Regions from separate parts of the Rossellomorea sp. YZS02 genome, predicted to be linked through region 1. Evidence: riboswitches for the same ligand, from Rfam matches in the RefSeq annotation. Region 1 holds a riboswitch; the other holds the start of a gene.

Region 1 (4,518 bases):
TGCCTTCTTGGGCCATTTAGCTTATGACCTCGAGGGGCTAGCCGCCGTAGCTGGACAGGTGAGACCCCGCAGGCGCAGCCGAGGAGGCTCACCGCCAGCCCCGCGGAAAGCGAGCACCTGTAGCGGAAATCAACCGCCACTCGCTACATCTAAAAGCAACAATGTTTACGAAAACAGCCATAAACAAAGAAAGGAGAGTGGAAAGTGGAAGATATCCATTCTTTAGAAGCCATTAAGAAAGTGCTAGAATCTGAAAAGCTTGTATTGCTATACATATCAAGACCTAATTGCTCGGTCTGTCATGCACTCCTCCCGCAGGTTGAGAGGGTGTTGGAGGATTTTAAATCGGTGGTATCTGTTCATGCCGATGCAGAAGAAATCCCGGAAATCGCAGGAGAATTCTCCATCTTCACTGTACCCGTCCTGATTATGTTTGTAGAGGGGAAAGAAATGTTCAGAAAAGCACGCTTCGTGCCAATCGACGAACTCCAAAGCCAAATGTCCCGCCTCACGAAGATGTTAGACAACTAAACAAACGTTTGATTAAGAGAGGAAAGGATTGAATTGACAGGCGTAAAAGAGCTAAACGGTCGTTTAATAATCAAAAAAATAATACATTATTAAAAGTAAGAGCCGAAGTAATTATGACGGCTCTTTTTCTTTTCGAGTACAGATTTTTAAAAGTTATTGAAACCATTTAAGCACCAGTAACGACTAATAGATACAGTAAAGGGGGGGACGCCCATTGAAAGAAGATCACGATCAACTGGAAGAGTTATATGAAACATATTTCCATGATGTATACCAGTACTTATTTTATTTCACGAATAATTCATCCGAAGCAGAGGATTTAACTCAGGATACATTTATGAGAGTCTTCAAAAGTTATCACAGCTTCAAGCATCAATCTTCAAAGAAAACATGGATCATATCCATTGCACGAAGAACAGCCATTGATCATTACCGAAAGAGGAAGCTTATCTCCCTTCTTCCCGACGTCCTTCTGAATTTAAGGAAAAGTGAGGAGGGCCTGCCGGAAGAAGAGATGGAGAAGAACGAAGAGTGGGAAATGGTTCAGGCTGCCCTTTCAAAGCTGAAGCCTGATTATCGAAATGTGGTCATTTTAAGGGGATTAAGAGAATACTCCGTCAAAGAAACAGCTGAAATCCTCGATTGCAAGCCTTCTAAAGTAAAAGTAGATTATCACAGGGGTATGAATCTGTTGAAAAAATTAGTGGGAAATTCCAATTACAAGGCGGTGCTGGTAAATGAACGAAAAATCCAATGATGACGTATTACAATCTTTGAAAAACCGACCAGTCCCTGCTCCGCGCAAAGAGTTTAAGAGAGAGTTGAAATCGAAACTATTTGATGAAATGAATAGTCAAGAAAAGAGTGCGAAGAAGTGGGGGAAGTTGGTTCCGAATTTAATGGCTGCTGCCTTTATATTGGCGGGGATATTCTTGACAATTGAACTGATTGGCGTTGGAAGGGACGGTCAAAACGCTTCGCAGGAGCAAGACGCCATGGTGACTCCAGCTTCAAATGAACCCACTGAGTTGAATGAACCGACGGCCGATAAACTGATGGCAGCAGCGTATAATCGATATGATTTGATCCTTAACGATAAAGGGACTGCTGAAACCTTTGAATATAAAGGGGAGCGCTACCGATTTATGAGTGAAGAATTTGACTCAAGAGATAAAGTGATCCATTTCCTGATAGAGAGCTTTACGCCGGATGCGGCTAAACAGCTGGCGGAGGATCTCCCCTTTATAGTCTATAAAGGAAAGCTGGCACAGCCCGATGTATCTTATGAAACCAGTTATCAATGGAGCAATACTACTGCCATTAAGGTGAGAACATCAGAATCGATGAGTGATGTAACTTACGAAATACCGGTTTCGGAAGGTTCCCGGGAAGTGAATGTCCAAAGGTTCAGGTTGATTTATGATAATGGATGGAAGTTCAGTGTGGTGATGCCCTTCTCTTTTAGAGAAGTCAAGAAAGAGACCAGTGAGTGGAACCTCAGTCTGACATCAGAAGAAGAGTCGGTCTATCAAGTGTTTTCCCAAGATCCAAAGGAAGAACATTTACACGGGTTATCCCCCATCAGCATAGCAAAGTTGTATGTCCAGGCATCACTGGACGAACGACATGACCTTGTCTATGAAATGTACACAGACAGACCGGATTATATTCGATGGACAAAAGAAGAGGACGAGAAGTTTCCCCGAGCGGACAGGGTGACGAAGGAAAGTATATTACGTGTCTTCAAAGGAATCGATAACGGTGAATTTATTCAAACAAGCGATATGGATGGATATATTAAGTATGATAATGGTGGTGAGGGAGATATGGGCTTTCAGATGGTAAAGGATGAAGACGGCTATTGGAACGTAGGATTCATGCCAATTCAGTAGATATTTTAAGAGGACTCCTTCTTGAATGAAAAAGAACAAAGTAAATAACAAAAATAGAGCTGCTAAAAATGGGTATTATGACACACGTCCATTAGAGTAGCTCTTTTGTCATGGTTCAGTAAATAGGTATATAATAGAGAGTATACGAGTATAGTAGTCATGAAGAAATAAAAGGGGGCTAGATGAATGATCAGATTGTCCAGGACAAAGAAAGTCATGTTACTCGGTATCGCAATCATCCTCATAATAGTAGCCAACCGGATTTCCACTGTGCAGCACCTGACAGCAAGGATCGCTACCAAACTGTATGTGAGCCTTAAGTATCAGGACCTTGATCTTGAATATCAAAACGTTGAATTCTCCCCTCAATTTGGAGATTATTCTGTAGCGTATAAGGACAAGGATGGAAAAGTATATGGATTCATGGTCACCCCTAAGTCAATGCCCGTCATTATCCTTCATGATCCTCTCAGAGAGACACCTTAAGAAAAGAACCTTTCATACTTTAATTCTATCAATCTTCATGTATAATAAATCTTAACAACTTTATAAACGTTACCACAAGGGGAGCGAAAGCTGAGAGTGAACAATCTGTTCTGACCCTCTGAACCTGTTAGTTAGGACTAGCGTAGGGATGTGGAAAATAAGCCTATTTATGCTTATTTCAATGCATGCACTCAGCCTCCTTATGGTTTCGTTTCATTACCTAAGGGGGATTTTTTATATGAAACACACTCGACTCATTGTATTACTTGAAGCGTCATTGATGGCAGCCTTCGCCGTCATCCTTGATATGATGCCTTCTATTAAGCTGTCACCGAGTATCTCTATTTCAATTGCCATGGTTCCGATCTTTCTATTATCTTATCGACGTGGATGGAGAGCAGGACTAATGGGAGGATTTCTATGGGGAATATTGCAGATTGCCCTTGGAGATGCCTGGATTGCGACACCGGTTCAAATGGTAATAGAGTACTTCATCGCCTTTGCCTTCATTGGTTTTGCCGGTGTTTTTGCGGGGAAGATACAGGCAGCATTAGGAAAAAGCAGACGATCCAAAGCCATTCTGTGGGTAGTGATTGCGACATTTGCGGGAAGCCTCGCCCGCTATTTCTGGCATTTCATCGCAGGGTTTGTGTTTTTTGCCGAATACGCCCCTGATGATATGTCGCCGCTGCTCTTCTCTCTCATAGTAAACGGCATCACCATGCTGGGTTCGGCTGTTTTATGTTCCATTGTATTGATGATCATGGTCAACATGGCGCCAAGACTGATCAAAGTACGGACGCACCAGCAGGAAATCAGCCGAAAGGCATCATAACATTACTGGGACTGGTCTGATACATGACCGGTCTTTTTTTGTCAATACACCCCAAGTCTTAGAGGGAATTACTTCCGCGGTTTCTGTTGGAATTTCAAGATCTTTATTATATTGAAGATACGATAATATGCAGGAGTGAGTGGGATGTCGGAATGGATCATACGTATTGCAGAAGAATGGGGGATATGGGGTGTATTGTTTTCTCTATTTATTGAAGGAAGTGCTTTTCCTTTTTTTGGAACATTTTTCATCGTGACGATGGGATTCATCCTCGATTTAACCTGGGTGGAAATCGGAGTCATTTCAATAGCTGGAAGCTTTTTATACACCATGGGAAGTTATATACCATACTATATCAGTTTTAAACTGGGGGAGAAGATAGAGGGGAAGCTCAAGCCAAAGAAGCTGGAGAAGCTCAGATTGGGCCAGGAAAAGTTCAATCGATACGGAATTTGGAGCGTAGCGATCGCAAGTCCACTTCATTTAGGGAATGTCATCCCCTTCCTTGCAGGCATGGCGAAAATGGATGTGAAGGCCTATTCCCTCCTGACGATGCTCGGTATTGCTCCTTCCACTTTCCTGTTTTTGAGTATAGGAAAGTTATATGATGGGGAGAAAGATGTGATACTTGAAGTGATTGAAGACTATCAAGTGTTGGTCCTTATTGGTTTTGTGGTGGTAACGGGTGCGTATATGATGTTAAAAAGAAATCGCAAGAAAAAGGATTATTCGAGAAGTCTGGATTGACCCGAAAGGAATTCCGGCTCATAAAAG
Region 2 (4,518 bases), on a different contig from region 1:
AGTACTGCCCTTCATCCCCCTGATATCATGTGAGATTCTCATAGAACAAAACTTGGGTCCGCACATGGAACAGAAGTGGGCGGTCTTTGCCCCTTCGGCAGGGAGGGTTTCATCATGATACTCCCTTGCCCGTTCAGGATCCAGGGAGAGATTGAATTGATCATTCCATCTAAACTCGAATCGTGCTTTGGAAAGGGCGTTGTCCCTTATGCGTGCACCTGGATGCCCCTTCGCTAAATCAGCTGCATGGGCGGCAATCTTGTATGCAATGACGCCTTCCCGGACATCGTCTTTATTCGGAAGCCCGAGATGTTCCTTTGGTGTTACATAACAGAGCATCGCCGTCCCGAACCAGCCGATCATCGCAGCCCCAATGGCAGAAGTGATATGATCGTATCCTGGTGCAATATCTGTCGTTAATGGTCCCAATGTATAGAAAGGGGCTTCATGACAGATTTCCATTTGCTTATCCACGTTTTCTTTAATCATATGCATCGGGACATGACCAGGCCCTTCAATCATCACCTGGACATCATGCCTCCAAGCGATTTTCGTTAACTCGCCCAGTGTTTCAAGCTCAGCAAATTGGGCTTCGTCATTGGCATCTGCGATCGACCCCGGTCTTAATCCATCCCCTAGTGAAATCGAAATATCATAAGCCTCTGCAATTTCACAAATTTCTTCAAAATGGGTATAAAGAAAGTTCTCCTTATGATGGGCCAGACACCACTGTGCCATGATCGAACCTCCCCGTGACACGATACCTGTGGTACGATCAACGGTTAAATGAATATATCTCAACAATACCCCGGAATGGATGGTAAAGTAATCAACACCCTGCTCTGCCTGCTCGATCAGCGTATCCCGGTACACCTCCCACGTAAGATCTTCTGCTATCCCGTTTACCTTTTCCAGAGCTTGATAGATCGGTACAGTACCTACAGGGACGGGAGAGTTCCGAATCACCCACTCACGTGTAGTATGAATGTCTTTCCCTGTCGATAAGTCCATGATGGTATCTGCGCCCCACCTGGTTGCCCATGTCATTTTCTCCACTTCTTCTTCAATCGAGGATGATACAGCAGAATTGCCGATATTCGCATTGATCTTCACATGGAAGTGTCGGCCGATGATCATGGGCTCACATTCAGGATGATTGATATTAGAAGGTATGATTGCCCTTCCGCTTGCCACCTCATCTCTTACAAAAGCCGGATCCACATTTTCCCGGATTGAGATGAACTCCATTTCTGGTGTAATGATTCCTTTCTTTGCGTAGTGCATTTGAGTGATGTTACCACCCTTTTTTGCCCGTAAAGGATTTCGGTTTGCATGAGGGAACCATTTCAGCCCGGCACCGGGGTCTTTACTTCTATAACCGTTATCTTCCGGAACGACTTCACGTCCTTCGTAGACTTCCACGTCTCCTCGTTCCATAATCCATTTCTTCCGCACCGAAGGCAATCCTTTATTGATATCCACACGATATTGTGGATCTGTATACGGCCCACTCGTATCGTAAACACAAACAGGAGCATTCTCTTCTTCCCCAAAGGCTGCCTTCGTCTTACTCTGTTCAATTTCTCTCATCGGAACGTTTATGTCCGGCCGTGATCCTCTGACGTACACTTTTTTACTGTTTGTAAATTGAGATTTTAACTCGATTGCCATCTACCTTCTCCTCCTTGTGATTGGGTCCGGAAGGTTACCTCGTCAGGCAGTTCACTTATCCTTAAGTGAAAATGAAGACACAAAAAAGGGTCCTGAATGATCAGAACCCGACATGTCAAAAAGTAGTAAGCGCCTTAAATAAAAACATTTGGCACTTCTCCACTACTTCCCTCCGCTGGTATCATCCAGATCAGGTTCAAAGGGTCAAAGAACTCCTGCGTTCTTCTCTCAGTCCAAGCTTGTATCGGACTCCCCCAGTAGAAATAAGAATATTCAGTTGTTACATACTATTTTTACCATACCGGAATTCCGTTTCATATAGGTTGAAAGAATCAATTCAGGACATGATCACTTTTTTGAATGCTGCTACTTTTTCCTGGTCTATTGCCCTATCGTATCTTCCCTGGTGGCGTACACCTGACCCTACATGGTATTCCTTCGCATGTAGCACACTGTGTATTTCGTCGATGTTATCAAGCGTTAACCCTGAACCGGGCATGATAAGAGGTCCGCCAGCCTTCTCTACTTTTATCATGCTTTTAATGTTTTCGAGCCCTTCTCTCACCACGGATCTACCTCCTGATGTAAGAATCCTCTCTACTGCCAGTTCCGATCGATGTATTTCTTTACAAAGGACTACCGGATCCAAAGCCTCGTCGATTGCCCTGTGAAATGTGATCGATTGCCCATCCGCGGCTTGAACAATTTCCTTTAACGCATTCACATCCAGTTTTCCCTCATGTGTTAGAGCACCAAATACGATCCCCTCACCACCGATTTCCTTAATGGTCCGAACCTGGTCTGCCATGACTTTAACCTCGTCCATGGAATACCGAAAGGATGAGGAATGCAGACGGATCATGATCTGAACAGGAATAGAGACTGCTTCCAATACCTTTTCTATGACATGGTACCCTGGTGTCAATCCTCCCGTATGTATGGCGGATACTAATTCAAGACGATCTGCTCCGGAAGCTTCTGCTGCCCTTGCATCTTCTTCATTTAAGACAATGATTTCAAGTTTACTCATGGTGTCCTCCAATCATTCATTATTTCCTTTACTGTACCACATAAGGAAAATCAACCCCTTCAAAAAAAAAAAGAAACATGTTCACGTACAAGCCTGAATATCTTTTGAATATGTGCATTATGGTGAAGGAGGAGAAATATGAAGCGTCTGATTGTCTTGCTATTATGCGTATTTGTATTGAGTGCATGCGGGGAGAAAAAGCCTGCATCCTATGAGTTATGCGGATATGGGGATATGATGGTGGTGAACGACAAGGAATATGTGAAGGTATCCGTAGAGAAGAAGCTGACCCTAAATGAAAAGATCGGTTCCATCAAAGAAAAGATCGAAACCAAGTATCATCCAGTGAATGACTTTACGGCAAATACATTGGCAAAAGGGACACCCATTTATAGTGTGAAAGATCATAAGAATTATCTTATCGCTCAAACGAAGGATAACCGTTATCTGTTGTATGAGGAAATCAAATAAAACGAGTGGCTGCCTGCAGCCACTCGTTTTATTTAATTTGTCCTGTTCAGGGAGATCAACCGGTAGAAGATCGTCGTGACCCCATCCTTCCACTCCATCTTCTCAATTGTTCCGAAACCAATCGGATCACTGTGTTTCGACTTTCTCACATCAATGGGGATATGCATCGGAAATAGACGATATCCAGATTTTTGAAGGTGAAAGAGATTCCCTTCTTTTCTTTCTTCTTTCCCTTTTGTCACGATCATCGTGTTAAGTTCTAAGCCCATGCCCATTTTGTATGACCTCAATCCTTTTTAATCTCATCATACACCACTGACTATTGGTCCTTCATCCAGGAACAGAGCAGGGAAACGATCTGTTGGTTCTTTCGGGGCGGAAAATAGTGGGTGAACTCTTTGTAATAATGGGACGTGACCGGTTTCCCGAGTTCCTTCAATCTTTTTTCTAATCTATATGCATGCTCCACGGAAACGTTCTGGTCTTTTTCACCATGAATGATCAAAACCGGTGCCTCTAACTTCTGGAGTGAATAAAGGGGGGTTCGCCATTCATACCTTTCAGGAACTTTATTGGGGCTCCCCCCGATCACTCTCTTCATCATCCTGCGGAGATCCTTTCGCTCCTCATATGTAAGGAACATATCAGACACGCCCCCCCACGTGACCACGGACGTCACCTCCGTGTACTCGATACCCGTCATGAGGGCCATGACACCACCCCTGGAAAAGCCGAATACATGGATCCGATTCCGGGTTGTTCGTGGATGGTTCTTAAGCAATTCCACTCCGGAAAGAGCATCTTCCCGGTCATCCCCGGCAAAGTCTTCATTCCCCTCTCCCCCTAGATTTCCTCTGTAATAGGGAGCAAAGACGATAAATCCGTGTGAGGCGAACTGGGCGATCCGTGCGGGTCTCACCATTCCGACCCCTTTGATCCCCCCTCTTAAATATAAGAAAGCATCATACTTCCCCTTCAGGACAGGTTCCGCGAGCAGCCCCTTCACCCTGAGCCCAGAGGATATATAAGTGACTTCAAACAACACCACATGTGGATTAGGTGATGGAAACAATACTTTTTGTATAACACTTCCGTCTTTCATATTCTCTTCCTTTCAAAACGTGCACTGGGTAATCACACATTTTTCGTACTTTACATAGAATACTTTAGCTAATTGAAATAGGCAAAGTCCCAAAAAGCTTTATGATCATCCTACCCTATTGCCTTATAGATAAAACTAGGCGACAACTGCACTCATCCCAACTATCGATCACCCTTAATAAGTAAAGGAGGAAGATTAAATTGAGAAAATGGCTTCAAACCGGTTTAGGTATACTCCTCATTCT

The links. A riboswitch is a leader RNA that binds a small molecule or an ion and turns the genes downstream of it on or off. The one in region 1 is predicted to bind thiamine pyrophosphate.
Region 2: another riboswitch for thiamine pyrophosphate. It lies ahead of thiC (phosphomethylpyrimidine synthase ThiC); the one in region 1 lies ahead of thiT (energy-coupled thiamine transporter ThiT).

Annotation. Positions count from the first base shown of each region.
Region 1 covers NZ_JAXBLY010000017.1:50,819-55,336, forward strand. The annotation lists gene SLH55_RS16485 (thioredoxin family protein) at 205-531, shown strand; gene SLH55_RS16490 (RNA polymerase sigma factor) at 746-1,288, shown strand; gene SLH55_RS16495 (DL-endopeptidase inhibitor IseA family protein) at 1,269-2,423, shown strand; gene SLH55_RS16500 (hypothetical protein) at 2,610-2,909, shown strand; TPP riboswitch at 2,977-3,075, shown strand; gene thiT (energy-coupled thiamine transporter ThiT) at 3,148-3,744, shown strand; gene SLH55_RS16510 (DedA family protein) at 3,889-4,491, shown strand.
Region 2 covers NZ_JAXBLY010000019.1:75,948-80,465, forward strand. The annotation lists gene thiC (phosphomethylpyrimidine synthase ThiC) at 1-1,671, opposite strand, end outside; TPP riboswitch at 1,822-1,937, opposite strand; gene SLH55_RS17700 (copper homeostasis protein CutC) at 2,009-2,701, opposite strand; gene SLH55_RS17705 (hypothetical protein) at 2,840-3,172, shown strand; gene SLH55_RS17710 (DUF2584 domain-containing protein) at 3,205-3,447, opposite strand; gene SLH55_RS17715 (alpha/beta hydrolase family protein) at 3,492-4,274, opposite strand; gene SLH55_RS17720 (ABC transporter substrate-binding protein) at 4,505-4,518, shown strand, end outside.